Regions from separate parts of the Methylobacterium sp. 37f genome, predicted to be linked through region 2. Evidence: predicted binding sites of a transcription regulator. Region 2 holds the regulator's gene; each other region holds the start of a gene.
What was found. Region 2 encodes LexA, which represses DNA repair genes until DNA is damaged. Its sites were predicted from a motif close to TGTTCNNNNTGTGTTCNG; they were not measured.
Positions count from the first base shown of each region.

Region 1: the regulator LexA is predicted to act here: its motif matches at 1,280-1,297, upstream of dinB (DNA polymerase IV).
Region 3: the regulator LexA is predicted to act here: its motif matches at 1,650-1,667, upstream of recA (recombinase RecA).

Region 1 covers NZ_JAGHKN010000017.1:52,861-56,138, forward strand. The annotation lists gene J7U37_RS13445 (dimethylmenaquinone methyltransferase) at 1-1,118, opposite strand, end outside; gene dinB (DNA polymerase IV) at 1,328-2,416, shown strand; gene J7U37_RS13455 (MFS transporter) at 2,439-3,278, opposite strand, start outside.
Region 2 covers NZ_JAGHKN010000002.1:31,466-34,743, reverse strand. The annotation lists gene J7U37_RS01600 (calcium-binding protein) at 1-632, opposite strand, end outside; gene lexA (transcriptional repressor LexA) at 1,195-1,947, shown strand; partial or broken gene J7U37_RS01590 (ComEC/Rec2 family competence protein) at 1,941-3,278, opposite strand, start outside.
Region 3 covers NZ_JAGHKN010000026.1:21,663-24,940, reverse strand. The annotation lists gene J7U37_RS16830 (cytochrome c) at 1-138, shown strand, start outside; gene recA (recombinase RecA) at 498-1,589, opposite strand; gene J7U37_RS16820 (response regulator) at 1,732-3,278, opposite strand, start outside.

The DNA.
Region 1 (3,278 bases), on a different contig from region 2:
AGCGCGGGATCGGCAGCCGGCGGATTGAGCACCGGTTCGACCTGCGCGATGGCGTCCGCCAGGGAGAAGGCCGAGCCGCTGGTCAGCTTGCCGCCGGCCGCATCCTTGTGGCCGCCGCCGCGGAAGCGCCGGGCGCCGTCGAGGGCGGTCTCGTTGTTCGAGCGGAACGACATGGTGCCCGCCCGCTGCACGTTGAGGACGCGCTTGGCCCGGCCGCTCTCCATGATGAGGTCGGAGACGCGCTGGAAGGTGCCGGAATCGAGCCCGAAGGACATCAGCGTGCCGTCCGACAGGGGGTGGAACAGGTCCGAACGGGCCAGCACCCGGGCGATTCGCATGCGGGTGGTGAGGCTGCGGTCGTCGTCGGGCGCATCGGCCAGATAGGCGTCGAGGATGGCCTTGCGCAGGGCGGGCACCTGCCCCTCGATGACGGCCGGGGTGGCGCCGTCGCCGAGGAGGCGCGCCACCCCGAGGAGGAGGTCGCCGACGAAGCGGTCGTGCCAGGGATGGCCGATCGGCACCAGGTTCGAGACGTTGTCCCAGAACACCTCGTCGAGGCTGAGGCCGATGCGGAACTCGGGACGGTCCTTGCGCCAGAGATCGACGGCATCGACCGCCGTCACCAGCGCGCCGAGGATCGGGTCCTCGCCGGTCTCGCGGGCCGCGTAGAGCGCCCGGTGCTCGTAGGCCATGCGGGTGGCGCAGCGGGTCTCGTCGATCAGCACAACGACGTCGGGGTCTTCGAGATCGAAGCGCAGTAGGCCCGGCACCTCGGCATCGGCCTGCGGCGCGAGATCCTGCGCCCGCATCTGGTCGACCGACGAGGCGTGGTGATCGAGCACGATCAGCTTGTGGCGGGCCTCCGGCTCGCGGCGACGGTTGAGGGCGGCGAAGTTGCGGATGAAGGTGACGGCCACCGCCTCGAGGCCGAGGTCGGTCATCAGGATCATCTCCGGCACCGCCACCTTGCCGAGGCGCTTCAGCTCGGTCTCGACCACGGGGCCGACATCGGAATAGCGCGGCACGTGGACGATGCGGGCGACGTCGACGAACTGGCCCGCGACGGTCGAGGCACCGTAGCCGTCGAGGTCGTGGTGGGTGATCTGGGTGATGTTCAAGAACCTGTCCTCGGGCGAATCGCGAAGCCGGCGCTTCGGCTGTCCTGGCCGCCCTTATGCGGCAGCCCTCGGCCGGCGGCGAGCCCCCGCAGGCGCTGCGTCGGTTACGCCGTGGATCGGAACGCCACCGGGCTTGATTCCGGCGCCGAGACCGGGATTCTGCGAACAGACCACGAACACGGGCGAAACGATCGGGAGGGGCGTCCGCGATGGACCCGGGCGAGGCGGGCGCGATCCGCAAGATCATCCACATCGACATGGACGCGTTCTACGCCTCCGTGGAACAGCGTGACGATCCCGCCCTGCGAGGACGCCCGGTGGCGGTGGGGGGATCGCGCGAGCGCGGCGTGGTGGCGGCGGCGAGCTACGAGGCGCGGGCCTTCGGGGTACGCTCGGCCATGCCCTCGGTGACGGCGCGCCGGCTCTGTCCCGACCTCGTCTTCGTCAAGCCGCGCTTCGAGGTCTACCGCGGTATCTCGGAGCAGATCCGGGCGGTCTTTGCCGAGCATACCGACCTGATCGAGCCGGTCGCCCTCGACGAGGCCTATCTCGACGTGACGCGAAACCGGCAGGGGCTGCCCACCGCCACCGCGGTGGCTCGCGCGATCCGGGCCTCGATCCGCGCCCAGACCGGGCTCGTCGCCTCGGCGGGCGTCTCCTACAACAAGTTCCTGGCCAAGGTGGCGTCCGACTTCCGCAAGCCCGATGCCCTCTTCGTCATCACCCCCGCGATGGGGCCCGGCTTCGTCGAGGACCTGGCCATCGGGCGCTTCCACGGGATCGGCCCGGTCACCGAGGCGCGCATGAAGGCGCTCGGCATCCTGACCGGGCGAGACCTCCGCGCCCTGAGCCTCGACGCCCTGACGACGCGGTTCGGCGCCGCCGCCCCCTATTACTACGGCGTCTCGCGCGGGATCGACGAACGGCCCGTGCGGGTGAACCGGGTGCGCAAATCGATCGGGGCGGAGAACACCTTTTCGGAGGATTCGGCGGATTACGACGTGCTCGCGGGCCGCCTCGTCCCCCTGCTCGACAAGGTCTGGGGGGCGGCCGCCGCCAAGGAGGTCCGCGCCCGTACCGTGACCCTGAAGGTGAAGTTCGCGGATTTCGAGCAGATCACCCGCGCCCGCTCGCTGGCGGGCTTCGTCGCCGACCGCGCCTCGTTGGAAGAGATCGTGCGGGTGCTCCTGCGCGACCTGTTTCCGCTCCGGCGCAGCGTCCGCCTGCTCGGCGTCTCGCTCTCGGCCCTGGAGCACGGACCGGCTCCGGAGCCGCGACAGCTCGGGCTCGGCCTCTGAGGCGTGCGTCGGCAGGCCGGCTTCACGGGCAGGCCGTCGCCACGGCGATGCGCCGGCCGCGCCGCAGGACGACGATCAGCGCGAGGCCGAGCGCCGCCATCGCGGCTCCCGCGACCGAGACCGCCGGATAGCCCCAGCCGAGATCGATCACGCCGCCGCCGAGGGCCGCACCGATCGCGTTGCCGAGATTGAAGGCGCCGATGTTCAGCGCCGAGGCGAGGTTGGGGGCGCGATCCGCCTCGGCCATCACCCGCATCTGCAGGGGCGGCACCAGGGCGAAGCTCGCGATGCCCCACAGGAAGATCAGCGGCGCCGCGCTCAGCCGCGAGGTCATGCCGGGCGCGAACAGCAGGAGCAGGACAATCAGCGCCAGCAGCGACGCCATGATGGTGCCGTCCACAGAGCGGTCGGCCAGACGGCCGCCGGCCCAGTTCCCGACCGTCAGTCCGACGCCGTAGATCACCAGCATGGCGCTGACGAAGGCGGCACCCGCCCCCGCCTCGATGCGCAGGATCGGGACGATGTAGGTGAAGACCGTGAACATCGCGCTCGACCCCAGCACCGTGAGGGCCAGGGCGGCGAGGACCGGGGCGCGGGCGACGACGCGCAGTTCCGAACCCATGTCGGGCGCGTCCGCGACGGGCAGCGGCGGCAGGGCCAGCCGCAGCGACACCATCGCGATCACGCCGATGCCGGCGATGCCCCAGAAGGCCGCGCGCCAGCCCAGTGCCTCGCCGACCCAGGCGGCGAGCGGCACGCCCCCGATGGTCGCGATGGTCAGGCCTGAGAACATCGCCGCGACGGCGGCCGCGCGACGCTCGGGCGGCACGAGGCCGGCCGCCACCACCGAGCCGATGCCGAA
Region 2 (3,278 bases):
GTTGCGATCGGAAGGCCCTTGTCCTGAAGGAGAGCGAGGTCGAGATCCGAGATCTGCGGGCGCCACCCCCAGGGCGAATAGGGGTCCATCAGATCTTCGACGCCCGAGACATGCGCCCGCGCATCGTCGAGCTTGGCAGGGCCACCCAGGACCGTGGTTGTATTCTCGTCGTAATACACCATCGATCCGTTTTCATACCAGGCCGGCTGGAAATCGATGAACCCGATGGCATGGGCGATCTCGTGCTGGAACAGCCCGAACGCGTCGATCTTGTTGGACGGGACACCGGCTTGTCCCTGCGGATCGAAGAAGAGATCGCCGAGCTTGTCCTGGCCCAGGGTGACCTTGCCGTCCGCCTCGCCTCCATTGCCATCCCAACCCTCGCGCGCTTCGAGGATCGGGGCGAAGGTCCATCCCTGGCCGTCCCAGGCATAGCTGGGACCGGCATTGGCCAGGACATTTCCGCCGGCGAAATTGCCCATCGCGATGGCGATCTCGATCACGGCGTCGCCCTGGATGTGTTTCGCCCAGCCATCCGCCGCGCCTTGCGCCGTCGCCAGGATGAGGTCTGCTTGGCCGCCAGCGGCATTGCGGGAACTTTCACTGTCCCAATACGCAATGATTTTCGACATGTTTGCTTGGCCTTGTCGTTGTTCTGGCGTTTTTCTATAAGGGTAATCTCTATCTATAGGCAGTAAAGGACACAACGACGGGGTTTTATCTTGGTTAAGGAGAGATGAGAGGCAAGGCTTGCAGTGTATGATGCTTCGTAACGCGAACCGTCCATCGCATCGCGCCGTGCCTTTGCGGAATGCGGCGAACGGCCGATCCGGGTGCGACAGAGTCGAGAAACGCGCGCCTTCCCGGTTCGCGCCTTCCCGGTTTGCGCCTTCCCGGTTCATGCCTGCCCGACGCGCACGAAACCTGAGCGCCGTCGATCGCGGGGCAAGGTCTGCGCTCTGGCGGCCTTTCCGCCCGATCCGGATATTGCCAGAGTTGCGTCCGGGTGCTCTGGTGACCGGTGACCAGACCAACCCTACCGGCCCTGAATTGGGATCGGGCGCGCGCCACCGCGCACGAATGTCGCCTTCTTTGAGGAACTCTTGCAGAACACTTGCGGAACGTTTAACGTGTTCGTGGTTTGTTTCTGTGGTCGTCCGCCGCAGCCAATGTCTCCAACGAAGAGTGTTCCGCATGTTGACGCGTAAGCAACTGGATTTGCTCCAGTTCATCCAGCTTCGGATGCGCGAGAGCGGCGTTCCCCCGTCCTTCGACGAAATGAAGGACGCCCTCGATCTGAAGTCGAAATCGGGCATCCACCGCCTGATCACGGCCTTGGAGGAGCGGGGCTTTCTGCGGCGTCTGCCGAACCGGGCCCGCGCCATCGAGGTGATCCGGATGCCCGAGAGCCTCGGCGGTCAATCCGCCTCGGCGCGGACCGCGCCTGCGGCGGAAGTCCGTCGCTTCACCCCGAGCGTGGTCGAGGGCGGCAAGGGCAAGGGCGTGCCGGCCGGCGCCTCCATCTCACGCCTACCGACCACCCAGGCGACCGACGAGAGCGGCCGGGCCGTGACGATCCCGGTGATGGGGCGGATCGCGGCCGGTACGCCGATCTCGGCCATCCAGGAGCAGAGCCATTCGGTGACGATGTCGCCGGACTTTCTCGCGGGTGGCGAGCACTATGCCCTGGAGGTGCGCGGCGATTCGATGATCGAGGCCGGCATTCTCGACGGCGATCTCGTGGTGATCCGCAAGCAGGACACGGCGAACACCGGGGACATCATCGTGGCCCTGATCGATGACGAGGAAGCGACCCTCAAGCGCCTGCGCCGACGGGGATCGTCCATCGCTCTCGAGGCCGCCAATCCGGCTTACGAGACCCGCGTGCTCGGCCCGGATCGGGTGCAGATTCAGGGGCGCCTCGTCAGTCTCGTGCGCCGTTACTGAGGCTCTTCTCCGGTCCCTTCGCCAATTCCTTCGCCCGGCCCTTCGCCGGGCGAACCCGGTGCGTCCTTTGCTCGCCCGATCGGCGCTGCCGGCACGATGTCCGGTGCGGCACGCGCCGGTGCGTCCGTGTTGGCAGGTGCCACGGGTCGCCAGGGAACGGCCTCTCCCGGGCGCCGCGTCGTAACGATGCGGGCGCCCTCGCGCGTGAGGCGCAAGGCCGCCGCGCCGTGTGCCGCCAGGAAGGTCCGGTCGAGGACGAACGCCGCGGCGCAGCCCGGCGGGGCCGATTGGCGGCTGATCAGGATGTCGGCCCGGGCGCAATCCTCCGGGAAAGCGCGCTTGTCGGTGACGAGGCCGACCCTGCGCCCATCCGGCAGGGTCAGGGTACAGCCGAGGCCATCGCACCGGGCGTCCGGAAAGGCCGGGACGGCGCCGGCCTTCCGGGCATCGCCATCCGCTTTCAGCCATTGTTCGAGCACGAAGGCCGGCGGACGCCCCAGAGTGGCGAGGTGTCCGCTGCGATCCCGGATCGCCGCCCCGGTGCCTTCCCGATCGACGTAGATGTCGAAGCGATCGGGCGACGCCGCGAAGACGATGCCGATCGCCGCCGGGATCAACCCGAGCCAACGCAGGGACGAGGCCGGAAGGGTGAGCAGGAGGAGGCCGGCCACCAGCAGCCCCAACGCCCCCGCCCCGAAGGCCGGCACCACCACGACGGCGTGTCCGAAGCCCGCGATCCAGGTCGAGATCGACAGCATTCCGCGCACCGCCAGACCCATCGCCCACCACACCGGCTGATCCAGGGCGAACGGATAGGCGAGGATGCCGAGCACCGCCGCGGGCATCACCGCCAGGGAGACCAGCGGGAGGGTGAGCGCATTGCCGACGAGGCCGAAGGGCTGCACCGTCTGGAAATGATAGGTCGCGAAGGGCGCGGTGGCGATTTGCGCCACGAGGGTCGTGGCCAGCGTTCCGACGATCGCCGCGATCAGGAACGCGACGGCGCGGGTGATGGGACCGGCGCCCTCGCGCCGGCCGCCCTGTCCGGCGATCAGCGGTGCGCAGGCGATGAGCCCGGCAACGGCGCCGAAGGACATCTGGAAGCTGGGGCCGAGGAGCCCGTCCGGTTCCCGCGCCAGGGCGATCAGCGCGGCGAGCGCGAGGTTGCGCATGCTGAGGGCCGGCCGATCGACCAGAATCGCGCCGAGCATCACCAGGGTCATGATCAGCGAGCGTTCGGCCGCGATGTCCCACCCGGAGAACACGCAATAGGCGGTGACCCCCACCATGGCGATGCCGGCGGCGATCTTCTTGATGGGCCAGTGCAGGGC
Region 3 (3,278 bases), on a different contig from region 2:
GCGCTGACGGAATATCGGGACGGTGTCCGGCGCAACGCGATCATGAACGTGGTCGCCAAGCCGCTCAGCGACACCGAGATCGCCGATCTGGCCGCCTATTATGCGGCGATCCAGGTCGACGTTCTTCCCCCCGGATAGGCCTTACGGGGTTCGATGGTGGCTTCATTCAGAGGGCTGGTTGCTGGCGAGCACGGGGTCTCTGTCCCGCACGGATATGGCATTCCCCCGTCTCAAAGGGCGTTGCAGGTGGGGGTGGTCGGCCGACCCGCGTGCTGCGAAGGCTGGCGGAGCCACCCCCACTTCGAACCTCCCCCTACAAGGGGGAGAGGGACGCCACTGCTTGCGAAAACGGTTGGGTGAACACCGTCGCCCATACGGGAGCGAGGGTCTTTTCCAACCGACCGGTCAGGTTTGAGAACGAGAAAGGCCGCCGGACGAAGTCCGGCGGCCTTTCGCTGATCCAGACGGCCTCCGCGGGAACGGCGGAGGCGTTGATCTCAGGCTTCGCCCTCGTCGAGGTCGTCCTCGGTCGGCTTGGCGTTTTCGAGGATCTTCTCGGCCACCAGTCCGGAATTCTGGCGGATCGAGGCTTCGATCTTGTTGGCGATCTCGGGGTTGTCGCGCAGGAACCCCTTCGAGTTCTCACGACCCTGGCCGAGGCGCTGGCTGGCATAGGAGAACCACGCGCCGGACTTCTCGACGATGCCCGCCTTGACCCCGAGGTCGATCAACTCGCCGACCTTCGAGACGCCCTCGCCGAACATGATGTCGAACTCGACCTGCTTGAAGGGCGGCGCGACCTTGTTCTTCACGACCTTGACGCGAACCTGGTTGCCGATCGCCTCGTCCCGATCCTTCAGGGTCGAGATCCGGCGGATGTCCAGGCGCACCGAGGCGTAGAACTTCAGGGCGTTGCCGCCCGTGGTGGTCTCGGGGCTGCCATACATCACGCCGATCTTCATGCGGATCTGGTTGATGAAGATGACCATGCATTTCGAACGCGAGATCGAGCCCGTGAGCTTGCGCAGGGCCTGGCTCATCAGACGGGCCTGAAGGCCGGGCTGCGAATCGCCCATCTCGCCCTCGATCTCGGCGCGCGGCGTCAGGGCCGCCACCGAATCGACCACCAGCACGTCGATGGCACCGGAGCGCACCAGCGTATCGGTGATCTCCAGGGCCTGCTCGCCGGTATCGGGCTGCGAGATCAGGAGATCGTCGAGCTGCACGCCGAGCTTGCGCGCATAGACCGGATCGAGGGCGTGCTCGGCATCGACGAAGGCGCAGACGCCGCCCTTCTTCTGAGCCTCCGCGATGGTGTGCAGGGCCAGGGTGGTCTTGCCGGAGGATTCCGGCCCGTAGATCTCGATGACGCGGCCGCGCGGCAATCCGCCGACGCCGAGCGCGATGTCCAACCCGATGGAGCCGGTGGAGACCACCTCCACTTCCTGGACCTTGTCGTTCTTGCCAAGGCGCATGATCGAGCCTTTGCCGAAGGCCCGCTCGATCTGCGACAGAGCGGCGTCGATCGCCTTTGCCTTGTCCTTATCCACCATCGGGGAATCCACAACTTTCAGCGCGGGCTGGGCCATTCGTCGGCATCCTTATGCATGGGGGAGGTGCAAGGCTCAATGCGCCCCGGTTGCCGATTATGTACCTGTTTTGTTCTCACGGAACAAGGGCGGCGATGCAGATTCCCGGGACTCCGGTCCAGGAATCTGCGTCGCCGCCGGCTCAGCGCGCGATGATCTCCTTCACCGTCTCGACGAGCTGCTTCAGGCTGAAGGGCTTGGGCAGGAAGTTGAAATCCTCGCCGTCGGGAAGGTTCTTGCGGAAGGCGTCCTCGGCATAGCCCGAGACGAAGATGACCTTGAGGTCGGGCGATTGCTTGCGCAGTTCGCGCAACAGGGTCGGCCCGTCCATCTCGGGCATCACCACGTCGGACACCACGAGGTCGATGGTCTCGGTGGTCTCGGCGATGATCCGCAGGGCATCGAGGCCGGAGGCGGCCTCCAGCACGGTGTAGCCCCGCGCCGACAGGGCACGGCTGTTGACCGCGCGCACCGGGTCCTCGTCCTCCACCAGCAGGATCACGCCCTGCCCGGTATGGTCCGGCGCGGGCTTGCGCGGCGCGGGCTTCTCGGCCTCGGCCCGGCTCGACGTCACCTTGAGTCGGTCGGCCGCGATGGCGGCGGTCGTCTGCGGGCTCGGGGGTGCCAGGGCGATCTCGGGCTCGGGCGCCGGCTCGGCGGCGGGCTCGTGGCGCGGGAAGGAGATGCGGAAGGCGGTCCCCTCCCCCACCGTGGAGCGCACGTCGATGGTGCCGCCGCTCTGTTTGACGATGCCGAACACGGTCGAGAGCCCGAGGCCGGTGCCCTTGCCGATCTCCTTGGTGGTGAAGAACGGCTCGAAGATCTTCTCCATGACGTCGGGCGGGATGCCCTGCCCGGTGTCGAGCACCTCGATCAGGACATGGTCGCCGGTCGGCATCCCGTCCCGGTTCTCCGTGGGGACGGCGTCGTGCGCGATGTTGGCGGTGCGGATGAGGAGGCGGCCGCCCTCCGGCATCGCGTCGCGGGCGTTGACCGCGAGGTTGACGATGACCTGCTCGAACTGATTGACGTCGGCCTTGATCGGCCAGATGTCCCGTCCGTGCTTGAGGTCGAGGTCGACCCGCTCGCCGAGCAGGCGCTTGAGCAGCAGGGTCAGGTCGGACAGCGCCTCGCCGACATTCATCACCTCCGGGCGCAGGGTCTGGCGCCGCGAGAAGGCGAGCAGCTGACGCACCAGGCTGGCGGCCCGGTTGGCGTTCTGCTTGATCTGCATGATGTCCTGGAAGGCCGGATCTGTCGGCCGGTGGCTCGCCAGCAGCAGGTCCGAGTAGCCGATGATGGCCTGGAGCACGTTGTTGAAATCATGCGCGATGCCGCCGGCGAGCTGGCCCACCGTGTCCATCTTCTGAGCCTGGGCCACCTGCTGCTCGAGCTGGCGCTGGGCCGTGGTGTCGAGGGCGTAGAGGATCACGCGCTCGCGGTCGCCCTGGTCGGCCTCGGCGCCGTCGCGGCCGACCGCGGCCGGTTCGCCACCCGCCGGGCTCAGCCACACCCGGGCCGAGCGGTTGCCCGGTCCCGACAGGGCGATCTCGATCGGCAGCACCTCGGCGAGGCCGGCGGCGGCCTTGCTCAGGGCCGCTTCGAGGGCCGCGCGATCGCGCTCGGCCACGGCCTCCCACATCGTCGGCTCGCCGTGCAGGTCGTTGCGTCCATCGGGCAGCGCCTGGC